2 regions of the Chromobacterium indicum genome follow, and region 2 is predicted to be linked to the other one. Evidence: predicted binding sites of a transcription regulator. Region 2 holds the regulator's gene; the other holds the start of a gene.
What was found. Region 2 encodes HrcA, which represses chaperone genes, less so after heat shock. Its sites were predicted from a motif close to ATTAGCACTCGNNNNNNNCGAGTGCTAAT; they were not measured.
Positions count from the first base shown of each region.

Region 1 (8,933 bases), on a different contig from region 2:
CTTCAATGACCATTCTCGTTACCGGCGGCGCCGGCTTCATTGGCGGCAACTTCGTTCTCGACTGGCTGGCCGGCCGCGAGGAAGCCGTTGTCAATCTGGATGCCCTGACTTACGCCGGCAATCTGGAAACCCTGCACACGGTCAGCGCCAAGCCCAACCATGTTTTCACGCATGGCGATATCGGCGACCGGAAACTGGTGGCCAAGCTGCTGCGCGACCATCGTCCGCGAGCCATCGTCAATTTCGCCGCGGAAAGCCATGTGGACCGCTCGATACACGGCCCGGGCGATTTCATTCAGACCAATATCGTCGGCACCTTTAGTCTTCTGGAATGCGCGCGCGAATATTGGAACGGGCTGGAAAGCGGCGAGCGCGAAGCCTTCCGCTTTCTCCATGTTTCCACCGACGAGGTATACGGCACGCTGCAGGCGGAAGATCCGCCCTTCGCCGAAACCAATCGCTACGAGCCGAACAGCCCCTACTCCGCCTCCAAAGCGGCATCCGACCACCTGGTGCGGGCCTGGCATCACACTTACGGCCTGCCGGTGCTGACCACCAATTGCAGCAACAACTACGGTCCTTATCACTTTCCGGAAAAACTGATCCCGCTGGTCATCCTGAACGCGCTGGCCGGCAAGCCGCTGCCCATTTACGGCGACGGACGGCAAGTCCGCGACTGGCTGTACGTCAAAGACCATTGCAGCGCGATCCGCCGTGTGCTGGAGGCCGGCAAGCCAGGCGAAACCTACAATGTCGGCGGCTGGAACGAGAAAACCAATCTAGAAGTGGTCAGCGCGATCTGCGGCATCCTGGATCAACTGAAACCCCGCGCGGACGGCCAAGCCTATCGAGAACAGATCCAGTTCGTCGCCGACCGCCCCGGCCACGACCGCCGCTACGCGATCGACGCGCGCAAGCTGGAACGGGAATTGGGCTGGAAACCCGCAGAAACATTCGACAGCGGCATCCGCAAAACCGTCGAATGGTATTTGAGCAACCCGGTCTGGATAGAGCATGTCAGCAACGGCAGCTACCGGGACTGGCTCGACAAACACTACGGATGAGCGCCATGGCCCGCATACTGATCACCGGTAAAAATGGCCAGCTCGGCCATGAGCTGCAACGCTCACTGGCGCCGCTGGGCGAGCTGATCGCCACCGACAGGCAGGAATTGGATCTGTCCCAGAGCGGGGAGCGCATCGAACAGGCTCTGGATCGCCACTATCCCGACATCATCGTCAATCCGGCAGCCTATACCGCGGTGGACAAGGCCGAAAGCGACGAGGAAACCGCGAACGCCGTCAACGCCGACGCCGTCGGCGCCATCGCGCGCTGGGCCACCCGCCGCGGCGCGCTGCTGGTGCACTACTCCACCGACTACGTATTCAACGGCGACGGCGAGCGCCCCTGGCGTGAAGACGACGCCACCGGCCCACAATCGGCGTATGGCCGCAGCAAGCTGGCGGGCGAGGAGGCCATCCGGCTCGCCGCCCCGCATCACCTGATACTCCGCACCAGTTGGGTGTTCGGCGCCCATGGCGCAAACTTCTTGAAGACCATGCTGAAACTGGGACAGGAGCGAGATGCGCTCAAGGTCGTCGACGACCAGATCGGCGCGCCGGCCCCCGCCGCCCTGATCGCAGACATCACCGCCGAGCTGATCCGCGAGTATCTAGCCAAACCGGCTGGATTCGCATTCGGCACCTACCATCTGGCGCCCCGTGGCGAAACCAGCTGGCATGGCTATGCGGTCTACCTGCTCCAGCGCGCCGCCGAATCCGGCCTGGCGCTTAAAATCGATCCCGCAAACATCCAAGGCATTCCCAGCAGCGAATACCCACTGCCAGCCAAGCGCCCCGCCAACTCCAGGCTATGCTGCGACAAGCTGCAGGATACTTTCGGCATCGCGCTGCCCGAATGGAAAAGCGGCGTAGACCAAGTGCTGGCCCAACTGCTCAGCCCCGCTGCCAATAGCGGCCGGCCGCCGCGGGAATGGCCATAGGAAACCGACAATGAAACGAAAAGGCATCATTCTCGCCGGGGGCTCCGGCACCCGGCTCTATCCGGCGACCATCGCAGTCAGCAAGCAACTGCTGCCGATCTACGACAAACCGATGATCTATTACCCGCTGACGACACTGATGTTGTCAGGCACCCAGGACATCCTGATCATCTCCACGCCACAGGACACACCCCGCTTCCAGCAGTTGCTCGGCGACGGTAGCCAGTGGGGGATCAATCTGCAATACGCGGTCCAGCCCAGCCCGGACGGCCTGGCTCAGGCCTTCCTGATCGGCGAGTCATTCATCAACGGCAATCCGTCGGCGCTGGTGCTCGGCGACAACATCTTCTACGGCCACGAGTTTTCCAATCTGCTGCAGGCCGCCAACACCCAGAACGATGGCGCGACCGTCTTCGCCTACCGGGTCAGCGACCCCGAGCGTTATGGCGTGGTGGAGTTCGACCAACAAGGCCGCGCTCTGTCCATCGAGGAAAAACCCCCCAAGCCCAAATCGCACTATGCTGTGACCGGCCTGTATTTCTATGACTCGCAAGTCGTGGAGATCGCAAAAAACATCAAGCCCTCGCTGCGCGGCGAACTGGAAATCACCGACATCAACAACATTTATCTGCAGCGGCAGCAGTTGAACGTACAAACCATGGGCCGCGGTTACGCTTGGCTGGATACCGGCACCCACGAGTCGCTGCTGGAGGCGGGCCAGTTCATCGCCACCATTGAGAATCGCCAGGGGCAAAAGGTTGCCTGCCCGGAGGAAATCGCCTTCCGCAACGACTGGATCGATGAAGCTCAGGTGCTGCGGCTGGCTCAGCCTCTGCAGAAGACCGGCTATGGCCGCTATTTGCTCACAATGATTGCGAACTAATCCAAACAAAGCAGAATAAGCACCATGAACGTAATCGACACCCGCATCCCGGAAGTCAAGATCATCGAGCCCAAGGTATTCGGCGATGAGCGCGGCTTTTTCTTCGAGAGCTTCAATCACCAGCGTTTCGAGCAAGCCATCGGCCATACGGTCGCCTTCGTGCAGGACAATCACAGCCGCTCCGGGAAAAACGTCTTGCGCGGCCTGCATTACCAACAGGATCCGCACCCGCAAGGCAAGCTGGTGCGCGTCGTCTCCGGCGCCGTGTTCGACGTCGCCGTCGACATCCGCCTCGGCTCACTATCCTACGGCAAGTGGGTAGGCGTGGAGCTGACCGCCGCCAACAAGCGCCAGTTGTGGATACCCGCCGGCTTCGCCCACGGCTTCCTTACGCTGAGCGACGATGTGGAGTTTCTATACAAGACCACCGACTACTGGCATCCGGAACTGGAGCGCAGCATAGCCTGGGATGATCCGGATCTGGCCATAGACTGGCCGCTGAGCGGCATGCCCACGTTATCGGCCAAAGACCAAGCCGGCGCGCCGTTCATCTCGCTGAAGAGCTGAGGCGCAGCCTCATAAGCAAACAGCCCCGCAGGCATACGCCGCGGGGCTGTTTGTTTCGGTGGACATGCGAACATGCCCGCCCGTACGGCTCGATTTACATCATGCCGCCCATACCGCCCATGCCGCCCATGTCCGGCATGCCTGCGGCCGGCTTGTCTTCCGGCAGCTCGGCGATCATGCAGTCGGTGGTCAACATCAGGCCGGCTACGGAAGCAGCGTGTTGCAGAGCAGAGCGGGTCACCTTGGCCGGATCCAGCACGCCCATTTCCAGCATGTCGCCGTATTCGCCGCTAGCGGCGTTGTAGCCGAAGTTGCCCTTGCCTTCCAGCACCTTGTTCACCACGACCGACGGCTCGTCGCCAGCGTTCTTGACGATCTGGCGCAGCGGAGCTTCGATCGCGCGCAGCACGATCTTCACGCCGGCTTCCTGATCGACGTTGTCGGTCTTCAGGCTTTCCAGGGTCGCGCGAGCGCGCAGCAGGGCTACGCCGCCGCCAGGCACCACGCCTTCTTCAACCGCGGCGCGAGTGGCGTGCAGCGCGTCTTCGACGCGGGCCTTCTTCTCTTTCATTTCCACTTCGGTGGCGGCACCGACCTTGATCACGGCAACGCCGCCGGCCAGCTTGGCCACGCGCTCTTGCAGCTTCTCGCGGTCGTAGTCGGAAGTGGCTTCTTCGATCTGCTTGCGGATCTCGCCCACGCGAGCCTGGATGGTGGCGGCTTCGCCGGCGCCGTCGATGATGGTGGTGTTTTCCTTGCCCACTTCAACGCGCTTGGCTTGGCCCAGCTGGTCCAGGCTTGCCTTTTCCAGGGTCAGGCCCACTTCTTCGGCGATCACTTCGCCACCGGTCAGCACGGCGATGTCGGTCAGCATGGCCTTGCGGCGGTCGCCGAAGCCCGGAGCCTTGACAGCCACAACCTTCAAGATGCCGCGGATGGTGTTCACCACCAGCGTGGCCAGCGCTTCGCCTTCAACGTCTTCGGCGATGATCAGCAGCGGGCGGCCGGACTTGGCCACTTGCTCCAGCACCGGCAGCAGGTCGCGGATGTTGGAGATCTTCTTGTCGAACAGCAGGATGAACGGGTTGTCCAGCGCAGCGATCTGCTTGTCCTGGTTGTTGATGAAGTACGGGGACAGGTAGCCGCGGTCGAACTGCATGCCTTCCACCACGTCCAGCTCGTTGTTCAGGCTCTTGCCGTCTTCAACGGTGATCACGCCTTCCTTGCCCACTTTTTCCATCGCATTAGCGATGATTTCGCCAATGTCGGAATCGGAGTTGGCGGAAATGGAACCTACCTGGGCGATTTCCTTGGAAGTCGCGCACGGCTTGGCGATCTTGGCGATCTCGCCAACCAGCGATACCACGGCCTTGTCGATGCCGCGCTTCAGATCCATCGGGTTCATGCCGGCGGCGACGTACTTCATGCCTTCCTGCACGATGGCCTGGGCCAGAACGGTAGCGGTGGTGGTGCCGTCGCCAGCCACATCGGAAGTCTTGGAAGCCACTTCCTTAACCATCTGCGCGCCCATGTTCTCGAACTTGTCCTTCAGTTCGATTTCCTTGGCGACGGACACGCCATCCTTGGTGATGGTCGGCGCGCCGAAGGAGCGGTCCAGCACCACGTTGCGGCCCTTGGGACCCAGAGTCACTTTTACCGCGTCGGCCAGAATGTTGACGCCGGCCACCATCTTGCTGCGAGCGGATTCACCAAACTTTACGTCTTTAGCTGCCATTCTCGAAATCTCCAGAATCTATTTATGAAGTAGGGATAGGATCGGATTACTCAACGATGCCCATTACATCTTCCTCGCGCATCACGAGGACTTCGTCGCCATCAACCTTGACGGTCTGGCCGGAATACTTGCCGAAGATGACCTTGTCGCCGACCTTCAGCTCCAGCGAGCGACGCTCGCCGTTTTCCAGAATCTTGCCGTTGCCTACTGCGAGCACTTGGCCCATGTCCGGCTTCTCAGCCGCCGCGCCGGGCAGAACGATGCCGGAAGCGGTCTTTTCTTCAGCCTCGAGGCGCTTGATAACAACACGGTCGTGCAGAGGGCGAATTGCCATGGATCTCTCCTGTTACATTGGCTGTTGAGAGTGGAACATCAGGTATGTATAGATTGCGGCAGAGCGCTTAGCACTCAACCGTTGCGAGTGCTAATAATAGGGACGCCATCCAAGTATTTCAAGAGGTAGAAGTGCAAAGGGCGTCCTAGACGCCCTTCGGATCAAATCAAAGCCTTCGGCAGGTTCGCCGCAACACCAGCCAGCGCGGCGTCCGAAAACGAATGATCATGCGATAAAGGTAGATATACGTCATGGCAAACAAGACGCAGAAAGTCATCAACACTCCGGTGTTCTGCCAAAACAGCATGGCAGGCACCACGGATATGGAAGACAGCGCCCACAAGTAGGGAGAGGTCAGGCTATTGCGCATGGTTTTATGATCGGCATTCTTGCTTCCCACCATCCAACGCACAAGGCGCTTGTAGACCAGCATGTGCAAATGCAGACCATCAGGCACTCCTGGAGACATCCCACGCAGGAATTTCTTTCGATAAATCGAGTATAACGTTTCAAAAACGGGATAGATCACACACAACAACGGGAACCACGGCGAAACTTGCGGATGGCGCACCACCAGCAGCACCGCCACTTCAGCGATCATGAAGCCCACCAAGTAAGCGCCGCCATCGCCGGCAAAGATCAAACCCCGCGGGAAGTTCCAAAATAGAAATCCAGCAATCGCGCCAATCATCGCAAAACAAATTCCCATTAAGGCCGCATCCTGCACTTTGAAAGCGACATACGCCATCGCCAGAAAAATGAAGATAGACACCACCCCCGACAAGCCATTGTAACCGTCGATGATATTGACCGCATGCGCCACCCCGCCAACCGCAACGACAGTCAGCAGCAGAGACAGCACCCAGAATTGCGACACTAAACCGTCCAATAGGGGAATGTCGAGACGCTGCAACCCAGCACCCAGTACAAAGTAGCCCAAAGTTGCAGCAATGAAAGTAGCCAGCAATCGGGGCAACGGCCCAACCTTCTTCGTCACATCTTCAAGTATCCCGACCGCAAAAGCAGGCAGCGCCACCGCCAACAATCGCAACACCGAAGCATCTCTCAGCAGCCATGCCAAAAAACCGCACCCCACCACCAAACCCGCCGCAATCGACACGCCACCAATACGCGGCACCGGCCGGGCATGAAACTTCTGCACCCCTCCCAAATCATGATCCGCAGAGAAACGCTCATGCAGATGAGCAAAACGGATCAGGCACATACCAACAAACAAGGATAAAAACGTGGCCAACAATAGAATCTGCAACATTGGAGCCTCTTTATATTTCTATCGACAATATCCATGAGGACACCATCTTGCCACAATCAAGAATGGACTTCGCGTTGCAGATGGTGACCCAATGGCTCTAAGTCAAGCAATTGCCGCCAATAAGCAGTATGCATCTCCGGATGAACCATATTCAGTTGCTGCGGCGTTTTTCACGCCACAACAATCCAGCTAGCTTTGCTACTTGCGTGCTAGCGTCCGTAGATTCTCGCTGATAAAGATGATCCCATAGCGACACAGCATGTAGATAGCTGGCCATTTAGCATAGCGCCGGCTGAATGCCCACCCTTGGCGCCAGTTATAACAGGAGTTGAACGCAGTCAACGCCTTACGCACCCCACGCCAGCCGCCCTTGCCTAAGCTAAGGCTGAAGCTCGCCGTCGTTGCCTCATTAACGTAGACGACGCTCCTGCTATCCACGAGAACCTTGAAGCCACGCAGCTTCGCTCCGTAGGCAAAATCCTCGTCGGCACAGTACTGAGGGAAAACCTCCTCGTCAAAACCGCAGCCCACCTCGAAAACACTCCACGGTATCACCAGCAGCCGACCGTACAGGAAATCGGTTTCCAGAAAACGTGACGCAGGCTCATGCCAGGGTGCCCCCCCCCTGATATTGACCTTATGCCGTGCGAAGCGCAGGTCATAACGACCGCCGCAAAAGTACACCTGAGCCTCTTCACCGGGCCGATGCACGATGTTCACTGCTCCAATCACAGCGCCGGGCTCCAGCTCCGATGCCTCCAGCAAACGAATTAACGCCATGGGAGCCAGATCGATATCATCATTCATAAGCAATACACGATCACCAGCGCGCGCTGTCTTCGCGATATGCTTCAGGCCATGATTGACGGTGGCCGTCCACCACATATCTGCATGCCCATCGACGATCTCGGCCGATGGGCATTGCGCTTTAACCGCGTCCCGAGTACCGTCGGTCGAACCTGCGTCGACAACAATCAGTCGCGCCGTCTTGGGCGGCAACTGCGCGCGCACTTTGGTCAAAGTAGCGCACAAGATATCGCGACGATTATGCGAAGGAATCAGAACGTAAACCTGTCCAGAAATCTGAGTATTCATACAATCAGTCACCATCAATCAAAGCACCATACGCACCGCACGCATCATAACGCGCTTCCGTAGCGAGCCCCACCAGCGGCGTGGCAAATACAGCACGCCCAGCGCCAGCGCGACTGCCATCGAACCGTGGTCCGCAGCAGCCGGACACAGCAGCGCAGTGCGCTTGAACTGGCCCACGCTCCACAATCCGGCCAACGCCTGCCCACGACGCCGGTTTAGATAGCCACAGCCATGCTGTCTTACAAGGTCCGTAGCGTACTTCTGCAGTAGCTGCGCGTCACCAATCATCAGATTACGCGGCGTAGCAACGTGCTCGCCAGGATGATGAACAAGGACCATCGCCAGGGTATCATCGAAAGCAAAACGTCCAGCCCGGATCAGACGAAGAGATAAATCATCGTCATGTCCGGAAACTAGGCTCTCATCTAGCTTGAGTGCGGCGTGGGGCTCCCTCCGAAACATGATTGAACTGGTCGGTGCGATTTTGAAATCAAGAAGCGCAGTCGAATAATCAACTGGGCAGATACGAGAACTACGGTCGATGTTCTTCACCAAATCCCATTGATTTCCAACAAACTGGACCCGATAACCAGAGAATAACGCATCCAGCCCTTGCTCCCGGCATCGCAGCACCCGCTCGGCGAGAGTATTAGGTTCGAAATAATCGTCGGAGTCGAGAAAGGTTACAAACTCGCCACTAGCAACCTCCATACCAAGGTTACGACTAACTTGTGGGCCGCTACGGGACGGCTTCTCAATCACAATCAAATCACGCGCTTTATAGCGCTCACGAATGTAAGAGACCGTGCCATCGCTCGATCCATCGTCGACTACGATGCATTCGACCCGCACGCCGGGCTGGCTGAATACGCTGTCCAGTGCATCTGGCAGACACCCAATGCGGTTGAAAGTCGGGATAATGACGCTAATATCGATCATGGCAGTCATAAATTTAAAGGTTTGTCAGAGCCGGCCCAACGCATGGTGTGAAACCGGTGTTTCTTGCTCGCCAACCACTCAGTGCTAACTTACGCAGGCAAGCAC
Region 1 covers NZ_JAYFSJ010000015.1:106,860-115,792, reverse strand. The annotation lists gene rfbB (dTDP-glucose 4,6-dehydratase) at 6-1,064, shown strand; gene rfbD (dTDP-4-dehydrorhamnose reductase) at 1,070-2,002, shown strand; gene rfbA (glucose-1-phosphate thymidylyltransferase RfbA) at 2,013-2,885, shown strand; gene rfbC (dTDP-4-dehydrorhamnose 3,5-epimerase) at 2,910-3,452, shown strand; gene groL (chaperonin GroEL) at 3,547-5,187, opposite strand; gene groES (co-chaperone GroES) at 5,234-5,521, opposite strand; gene VA599_RS19235 (MraY family glycosyltransferase) at 5,688-6,794, opposite strand; gene VA599_RS19230 (glycosyltransferase family 2 protein) at 6,993-7,889, opposite strand; gene VA599_RS19225 (glycosyltransferase family 2 protein) at 7,908-8,837, opposite strand.
Region 1: the regulator HrcA is predicted to act here: its motif matches at 5,588-5,616, upstream of groES (co-chaperone GroES).

Region 2 (8,933 bases):
GCACCACCGGATCGTTTTGCATGCACTCGCGGGCGACGGCCAGCTGCTCCTGGCGCAGCCTGGCGTCGGTCATCGCCGGGGTTTCCATCCCCAGCTCTTCCACCGTCACCGCGAGATCCACCGCGTGGCCGAAGCGTTCGGCCAGCGCGGCTTTGAGTTTTTCCTGATAATCGCGTCCGCTCATGTGGCGGAAGCTCTCCGGCACCGCCAGCTCCAGGCGGTCCTGGCTCCAACTCTTCAGCACGGCGTTATGCGCCAGCATCCGCGCGGCGCCGAGCTTGGCGCCCAGGTCGGCGACCAGCCGCTGCCAATCGCCATCGAAAACAAAACTGGACGGCTCGTCCTCCAGCGGCGGTTGCTGCATATAGGCCGGCATCGCGTCGTCGTCGGACCACGGCGCGTCGACGATCTCTTCCTCGTCGCGCTCGTCATCCGCCTCCTGAACGGCGGCCTCGGGCGCGGACGCAACTCGAACCGGCGCCGGCTGCAAACGCGGCTCAGGCTGGATTTCCGGCTTGGGCTCCGCCGCAACCGGCTGCGGCCGGGGCGCGGGCTCGGGTTCCGGCTCGGCGGCCGGGGTAGGCTCCGCCGCGCGGGGCTTGCCTTGCGGCTGCCCGCCGAGACCGGCTGCCTGCAGCGCGCGCGCGGCCGGCGACATGCCCCGCTCCGCCGGCACCGAAGCGCTGGCGATCGATGCCGCCGACGCCGACGCCGATGCCGGCGCTGGGCGCGGCTGCGACGGAGCGGCCGGACGCGCGGGCGCGGCGCTCTCCGCCGGCGCGACGGCCGGATGGAAGGCCAGCATCCGCAACAGCGTCATATTGAAGCCGGCATGCTCGTCCGGCGCCAGCGCCAGATCCTTGCGGCCATGGATGGCGATCTGATAGTAAAGCTGCACATCCTGCGGCGCGATGGCGCCGGCCAATGCGAACAAGGTATCGCGCTCGGGCTCGTCGGCGGCCAGCGCCGCCGGCACCGTCTGCGCCAATGCCAGCTGCTGCAGCAACACTGCCAGCTCGGACAGCGCCGAATCAAAGCTGATTCCGCGTTCAGCCAGGCGGTCGGCCTCGGCCATCAGCGCCGGACCGTCAGCAACGGCCAACGCCTGCAGCAGGGTGAACAGGTAGCGGCGGTCCACCGCGCCCAGCATCGCACGCACGCCGTCTTCCTTGACCTCGCCCAGTCCGTAGGCGATGGCCTGATCCAGCAGCGACTGCGCGTCGCGCATCGAGCCGGACGCGGCGCGGCCCAGCAAGGCCAACGCCGGAGCCTCGTACTGGATGCCCTCGACGTCCAGCATGTGGGCCAGATGGCTGGACACCTGCTGCGGCGTCATGTTGCGCAAGGAAAACTGCAGGCAGCGGGACAGCACCGTCACCGGCACCTTCTGCGGATCGGTGGTGGCCAGGATGAACTTGACGTGGCCCGGCGGCTCTTCCAGCGTCTTCAGCATCGCGTTGAACGCGCTCTTCGACAGCATGTGCACTTCGTCGATGATGTAGACCTTGAAACGGCCCATCGTCGGCGCGTACTGGGCGTTTTCCAGCACTTCGCGGATATTGTCGATGCCGGTGTTGGACGCGGCGTCGATCTCCAACAGGTCGACGAAGCGGCCGGTGTCGATCTGGCGGCAAGCCTGGCATTCGCCGCAGGGCTCGGCCGTGGTGCCGGTTTCGCAGTTCAGGCTCTTGGCCAGAATCCGGGCGATGGTGGTCTTGCCGACGCCCCGGGTGCCGGTCAGCAGATAGGCGTGATGAAGCCTCTGCTCTTTCAGGGCGTTGGAGAGGGCGCGCACCACGTGCTCCTGGCCGACCAGGTCGGCGAAGCGTTTGGGGCGCCACTTGCGGGCAAGGACTTGATAGCTCATGGGGGCGGATTTTAATGGCAATTGCCGCGCAAGGCGACAGGTTTCACCGGCGCGGCCTCCCTGGCGGCGCCGGCGTCTTGTTGCGGAAGCCCGCGCCTTACTGCGCGGCGGAGGCCTGGTCCGGCCGCTGCGCCAGCGACGCGTAGTAGCGCTGCCGCAGCTGGTCGGCGATTTCCTGCACCGCCTTGGCGTACAGCGTGCTGCGGTTGTAGCGGGTGATCGCGTAGAAATTGTTCAGGCCCAGCCAGTATTCGGTGACGCCGGGCGCGGTTTCCAGCGAAAACAGCACCGCCGGCACGTTGTCGGCCAGCGGCGTTTGCGGCGCCACGCCCATCTTGCGCAGATCGCCCACCGTGTAGTGCAGGTTGAATTTGTCGGCCAGCAGCTTGTCGACCTGGGCTTCCGGCGCCACGCTGGCCGGCGCCACGATGTCGTCGCCGCGCTTCCAGCCGTGCAGCTGGAAGTAATGGGCGACACTGCCGATGGCGTCGTGCGGGTTGCTCCAGATGTCGCGGTGGCCGCTGCCGTCGAAATCAACCGCCCACTTGCGGTAGCTGGACGGCATGAATTGCGGCAGGCCCATCGCGCCGGCGTAGGACCCCTTCAGCGTCAGCGGGTCCTTGCCCTCTTCCTTGGCCAGCAACAGGAACTGGGTCAGTTCGCCGCGGAAGTACTCGGCGCGGCGCGGGTAGTCGAAGCCGATGGTGGACAGCGAGTCCACCAGCCGGAAGCTGCCGGTGTTACGGCCGTAATGGGTTTCCACGCCCAGGATGGCGACGATCACCTCCGGCGCCACGCCGTACTCGCGCTCGGCGCGCGCCAGGGCGTCGGCGTTGCCTTGCCAGAACGCGGTTCCGTCCACGATCAGCTTGTCGTTGACGGTCGTCGCGCGGAATTGATACCACGGCCGCGAGGTGGACGGCTTGTCGAGGATGCGGATGATGTTGGGCTTCAGCTCCACATTGGCAAACACCGCCTCCAGCTCGGGGCGGTTGAACTGGCCTGTGGCCACCTGCTCGTCGATGTAGCGCTGCACGTCGGGGCGCGCCAGAAAGGCTGCGTCGGCCTGGGCTTGCGGAGCGGTGAAGGCCGCGCCGGCCAAAGCGGCGGCGATGGCCAGTTTCAACATCGATTTCATGATTCTGCTTTCTTTTTTGGTATGGCTCGAGTTCATTCGCGGAAGGACAAGGCGTTGCTGACTAGGCGGGCGGTGATGTCGACGATGGGGATCACCCGCTCGTAGGCCATGCGGGTGGGGCCGACCACGCCCAGCGTGCCGACCACCTGGCCGTTGATGCAGTAGGGCGCGGTCACCACCGAGCATTCGTCCAGCGTCATGACTCCAGACTCCTCGCCGATGAAAATGTTCACCCCCTGCGCCTCCCGTCCCTGCGCCAGCAATTTCAGGAGTTCGGTCTTGCGCTCGAACACGCCGAACAGCTCCCGCAGCCGCGACAGATCATCCGACAGATCATGCACCTGCAGCAGCCTTGAGCCGCCGCTGACCACCACGTCCTCGTTGCGCTTGGCCAGCGTCTGCTGGCCCAGTTTCACCGCGGCGGCCATCAATTCGGCGATGTCGCCCTGCAGCTGCCTGAGCTCGCCCTCCACCCGCAGCGTAACGGCGCTCAACCCCTGCCCGGCGTAATGCTGGTTGATGAAGTTGCCGGCCTCCACCAGTTCCGACGGCGTGTAGTCGCGCTCGGTGTTCAACAGGTGGTTCTGCACATCGCCGTCCAGGGTCACCAATATCATCAACACCCGCCGTTCGGACAGGCGCAGGAATTCGATCTGGCGGAAGGCGACGTCGCTGAGCTGCGGCGTCAGCACCACGCCGGCGAAGCTGGTCAGCTCGGACAGCAAGGACGACGCCGCCTGGGCGATCCGCTGCGGGCTGTTCGGCTGCAGATTGGCCTCCAGCTCGTGGCGCGACAGCTCGTCCAGCGGCCGTATCGTCAACAGCCGGTCGACGAACAAGCGATAGCCGCGCGCGGTGGGAATCCGCCCCGCCGAAGTGTGCGGCGAGGCGATCAGGCCCATGTTCTCCAGATCGGCCAGCACGTTGCGGACCGTGGCCGACGACAGCTCCACCCCGGGCAGCAGCGACAGGGTCTTGGAGGCGACCGGCTGACCGTCGGCGATGTACCGTTCGATCAGCGCCTTCAGCAAATGTTGGGCGCGTTCGTTCATCATGTCCCCATTGTACACATCCTGCACCGCGCCAAAAGGGGGCGCGGCGGGGCTTTACGACCATGGCACGAAAACGGCGGCAGCAAGCTGCTGTTGGCCCAGCTTTTTTCTGCGATAATCGCCCCCATCATTGGTCCGACCTACCCCATTGGAGACAGCATGGCTTCCGAAGACAAGAGCAAGGCGCTGGCCGCGGCCCTTTCCCAGATTGAAAAACAGTTTGGCAAGGGTTCGATCATGCGCATGAGCGACAACCAGATCAACGAAAACCTGCAGGTGGTCTCCACCGGCTCGCTGACCCTGGACCTGGCGCTGGGCGTCGGCGGCCTGCCGCGCGGCCGCGTGGTGGAAATCTACGGCCCGGAGTCGTCCGGCAAGACCACCCTGTGTCTGCAAGCCGTGGCCGAGATGCAAAAATTGGGCGGCACCTGCGCCTACATCGACGCGGAAAACGCGCTGGACCCGCAATATGCGCAAAAGCTGGGCGTCAAGGTCGACGACCTGCTGATCTCGCAGCCGGACACCGGCGAGCAGGCGCTGGAAATCTGCGACATGCTGGTGCGCTCCAGCGGCGTCGATCTGATCGTGATCGACTCGGTGGCCGCGCTGGTGCCGAAGGCTGAAATCGAAGGCGAGATGGGCGACAGCCACGTCGGCCTGCAAGCCCGCCTGATGAGCCAGGCGCTGCGCAAGCTGACCGGCAACATCAAGCGCACCAACACCCTGGTGATCTTCATCAACCAGATCCGCATGAAGATCGGCGTGATGTTCGGCAACCCGGAAACCACCACCGGCGGCAACGCGCTGAAGTTCTACGCCTCCGTGCGCCTGGACATCCGCCGCACCGGCGGCATCAAGAAGGGCGAGGAAGTGATCGGCAACGACACCCGCGTCAAAGTGGTGAAGAACAAGGTATCCCCGCCGTTCCGCCAGGCCGATTTCGAAATCCTGTACGGCGAAGGCATCTCCCGCCAGGGCGAAATCATCGAGCTGGGCGTCAAGCACGGCTTCGTCGACAAGTCCGGCGCCTGGTACGCCTACAACGGCCAGAAGATCGGCCAAGGCAAGGACAACACCCGCGAATGGCTGAAGTCCAACCCGGCCATCGCCGAGGAGATCGAGCGCAAGATCCGCGAAGCGGTGGGCATCAAGATCGAGATCAATGAAGCCCAGGGCGACGAAGAGTTCGCCGACGACGCCTTCGACGCCTGATGGCGGCGACAGGCAAAAGCCTGAAGGCGCGGGCCGCCGAACTATTGTCCCGCCGGGAGTACACCCGGCAGGAACTGGTTCGGCGGCTCGCGCCTTTTGCCGACAGCGAGGACGAGTTGAACGCGGCGCTGGACGAGCTGGCCGCCGCCGACTGGCAGTCTGACGACCGCTTCGCCCGCCAGTTCGCCAGCAGCAAAGGCGCCAAGTTCGGCAGCCGCCGCCTCGCGCAGGAAATGCGCCAGCGCGGGGTGGACAGCGAAACCATACGCGAGGCGCTGTCCGGCCAGGACGACCTCGCCAGCGCGCGCGAGCAGTGGCGCAAGAAATTCGGCCGGCTGCCGGCCGACGCGGCGGAAAAAGCCAAGCAATACCGTTTCCTGGCGCAACGCGGCTTTCCCGCCGACGTGATCCGCCAGGTATTGGCGGGCGGCGCAGACGACGACTTCTACGAGGACTGAGCCATGGCAACGCGCAGCATCGCCACCGAAATCGACATCGCCGCCAGCCCGGAGCGGGTGTGGCAGGTGCTGACCGACTGGCGGCGCTACCCGGAATGGAACCCGTTCATCGTCGGCCTGCATGGCCGCCACGAAGCCGGCGCCCGGCTGGTGACGACTCTCCATCCGCCAGGCGGACGCCGCCTGACTTTCCGTCCGCGGCTGAGCGAATTCTCCGCCGGCAGCCTGATGGCCTGGCGCGACAAATTGCTCGTTGCCGGCCTATTGGACGGCGAGCACCGCTTCCGGCTGGAAGCGCTGGATGGCGGCGGCACCCGCCTGCATCACGTCGAGGATTTCTCCGGCCTCTTGCTGCCGCTGATCGGCGACGGACTGCTGGAGCGCGCCCGCCAGGGCTTCCTGCAGATGAACCAGGCGTTGAAGCGGCGCTGCGAAGCGCTTGCCAGCCAGGCCCCGGCTTGACACAATCGATGGATTCGTCCTGGCACGGCGCCCGGACCAGATTTTGAAAATTGACCGAAAATCATGAAAACTTCTGAAATTCGCAAGAAATTCCTGGATTTCTTCGCCTCCAAAGGCCACCAGGTAGTTCCCTCCAGCAGCCTGATCCCCGGCAACGACCCGACGCTGATGTTCACCGTCGCCGGCATGGTGCAGTTCAAGGACGTGTTCCTGGGCTTCGAGAAGCGCGATTACACCCGCGCCACCACCAGCCAGAAATGCCTGCGCGCGGGCGGCAAGCACAACGACCTGGAAAACGTCGGCTACACCGCGCGCCACCACACCTTCTTCGAAATGCTGGGCAACTTCAGCTTCGGCGACTACTTCAAACGCGACGCCATCACCTTCGCCTGGGAATTCCTCACCGGCGAACAATGGCTGGCGCTGCCGAAGGACAAGCTGATGGTGACGGTGTACGCCACCGACGACGAAGCCTACGACATCTGGCACAAGACCGTCGGCGTGCCGGCCGACAAGATCGTCCGCATCGGCGACAACAAGGGCGCGCCGTACGCGTCCGACAACTTCTGGACCATGGGCGACACCGGCCCCTGCGGCCCGTGCACCGAGATCTTCTTCGACCACGGCCCGTCCGTCGCCGGCGGCCCTCCGGGCAGCCCGGACGAAGACGGCGACCGCTTCATGGAGATCTGGAACAACGTCTTCATGCAGTTCAACCGCGACGACGCCGGCACGCTGCACCCGCTGCCGAAGCCGTCGGTCGACACCGGCATGGGCCTGGAGCGCTTGTCCACCGTGCTGCAGCACGTGAAGTCCAACTACGAGACCGACGCGCTGGCCTGTCTGGTGCGCGCCGCCGCCCGCGAAACCGGCGTGGCCTACAGCCAGGACGTGCCGTCGCTGAAAGTGATCGCCGACCACATCCGCGCCTGCTCCTTCATGGTGGCCGACGGCATCCTGCCGTCCAACGAGGGCCGCGGCTACGTGTTGCGCCGCATCGCCCGCCGCGCAATCCGCCACGGCTACAAGCTGGGCCAGAAGGGCCTGTTCTTCCACAAGATCGTCGCCGACCTGGTGGCCGAGATGGGCGAAGCCTATCCGGACCTGCGCGAGAAGCAGGCGCATATCGAAGACGCCATCCGCGCCGAGGAAATCAAGTTCGCCGAAACGCTGGATAGCGGCATGCGAATTCTTGAAGACACGATTGCACGCCTTGCTTTCTTTAAGCTCGTACGTGAGAACAACTGGAGATTCACATCCTCAGGCTCAACCATTGGCGGCAAACATACTGCCTTCGGATCTTTTGTTACCAGCACGTCAGGCTCAACACATCACGTATCTGTTTTTAGTTTTACTGACGACGACAATGAAGCCAGAAAAACGTACTCCGAACATAAGGGTGAATTTAATTACCTTGTTGAAGGCAGTCGCACCCTTGCAGATGTAGCTTTTGATGGAACGATCAAAATCGCCTCAGAAACGCTGGACGGCGACACCATCTTCAAGCTGTACGACACCTTCGGTTTCCCGGTGGACCTGACCGCCGACATCTGCCGCGAACGCGGCATCCACGCCGACCTCGAAGGCTTCGAGCGCGCGATGGAGGCTCAGCGCGAGCGCGGCCGCGCCGGCTCCAACTTCAAGATGAGCGGCAAGATCGCCTACGACGGCGACGACACCCGCTTCCACGGCTATGACAAGTCCAGCGTCGACGCCAAGGTTCTGGCGTTGTACAAAGGCACCGAGGCTGTAGACAGCCTGTCCGCCGGCGACGAAGGCATCGTGGTCCTCGACCACACCGCGTTCTACGCAGAAGGCGGCGGCCAGGTGGGCGACGTCGGCGAAATTTCCGCCGCCGGCGGCATCGCCGCGCTGTTCGACGTGGCCGACACCCAGAAAATCCAGGGCGCAGCCTTCGGCCACAAGGGCAAGCTCGCCCGCGGCGAGCTGAAAGTGGGCGACGCTGTCACCGCCACCATCGACCTGCACCAGCGCCAGGCCAGCGCCCGCAACCACTCCGCCACCCACCTGCTGCACGCGGCACTGCGCCACGTGCTGGGCAGCCATGTGGCGCAAAAGGGTTCGCTGGTCAACCCGGAACGTACCCGCTTCGACTTCGCCCACGGCGAAGCCGTCAGCGCCGAGCAAATCGCCGAGCTGGAACGCGTGGTCAACCATGTGATCGCCGCCAACTACGAGGTCAAGGCCGAGCTGATGAGCATGGAAGACGCGCAGAAGTCCGGCGCGATGATGCTGTTCGGCGAGAAATACGGCGACGAAGTCCGCGTGCTGACCATGGGCGACTTCTCCGCCGAACTGTGCGGCGGCACCCACGTCAAGCGCACCGGCGACATCGGCCTGTTCAAGATCGTGGCCGAGGGCGGCGTAGCCGCCGGCGTGCGCCGGATCGAAGCCGTCACCGGCGAAGGCGCGCTGGCTCATATCCAGGCGCAAGACGCCTTGATCAAGGAAGCCGCCGGCGCGCTGAAGGCACAGACCAGCGACGAAGTGCTGGCCAAGATCACCGCGCTGCAGGACAACGCCAAGGCGCTGGAGAAGGAACTGGCCAAGCTGAAGGGCCAGCTGGCCTCCTCCGCCGGCGACAGCCTGTCCGAGGCCGCTGCCGACGTGAACGGCGTCAAGGTGCTGGCGGCCGAGCTCCCTGGCGCCGACAACACCGCGCTGCGCGAGACGCTGGACAAGCTGAAGGACAAGCTCGGCACCGCCGCCATCGTGCTGGCCGC
Region 2 covers NZ_JAYFSJ010000006.1:169,117-178,049, forward strand. The annotation lists gene dnaX (DNA polymerase III subunit gamma/tau) at 1-1,867, opposite strand, end outside; gene mltB (lytic murein transglycosylase B) at 1,965-3,005, opposite strand; gene hrcA (heat-inducible transcriptional repressor HrcA) at 3,038-4,060, opposite strand; gene recA (recombinase RecA) at 4,217-5,269, shown strand; gene recX (recombination regulator RecX) at 5,269-5,727, shown strand; gene VA599_RS10215 (SRPBCC family protein) at 5,731-6,189, shown strand; gene alaS (alanine--tRNA ligase) at 6,253-8,933, shown strand, end outside.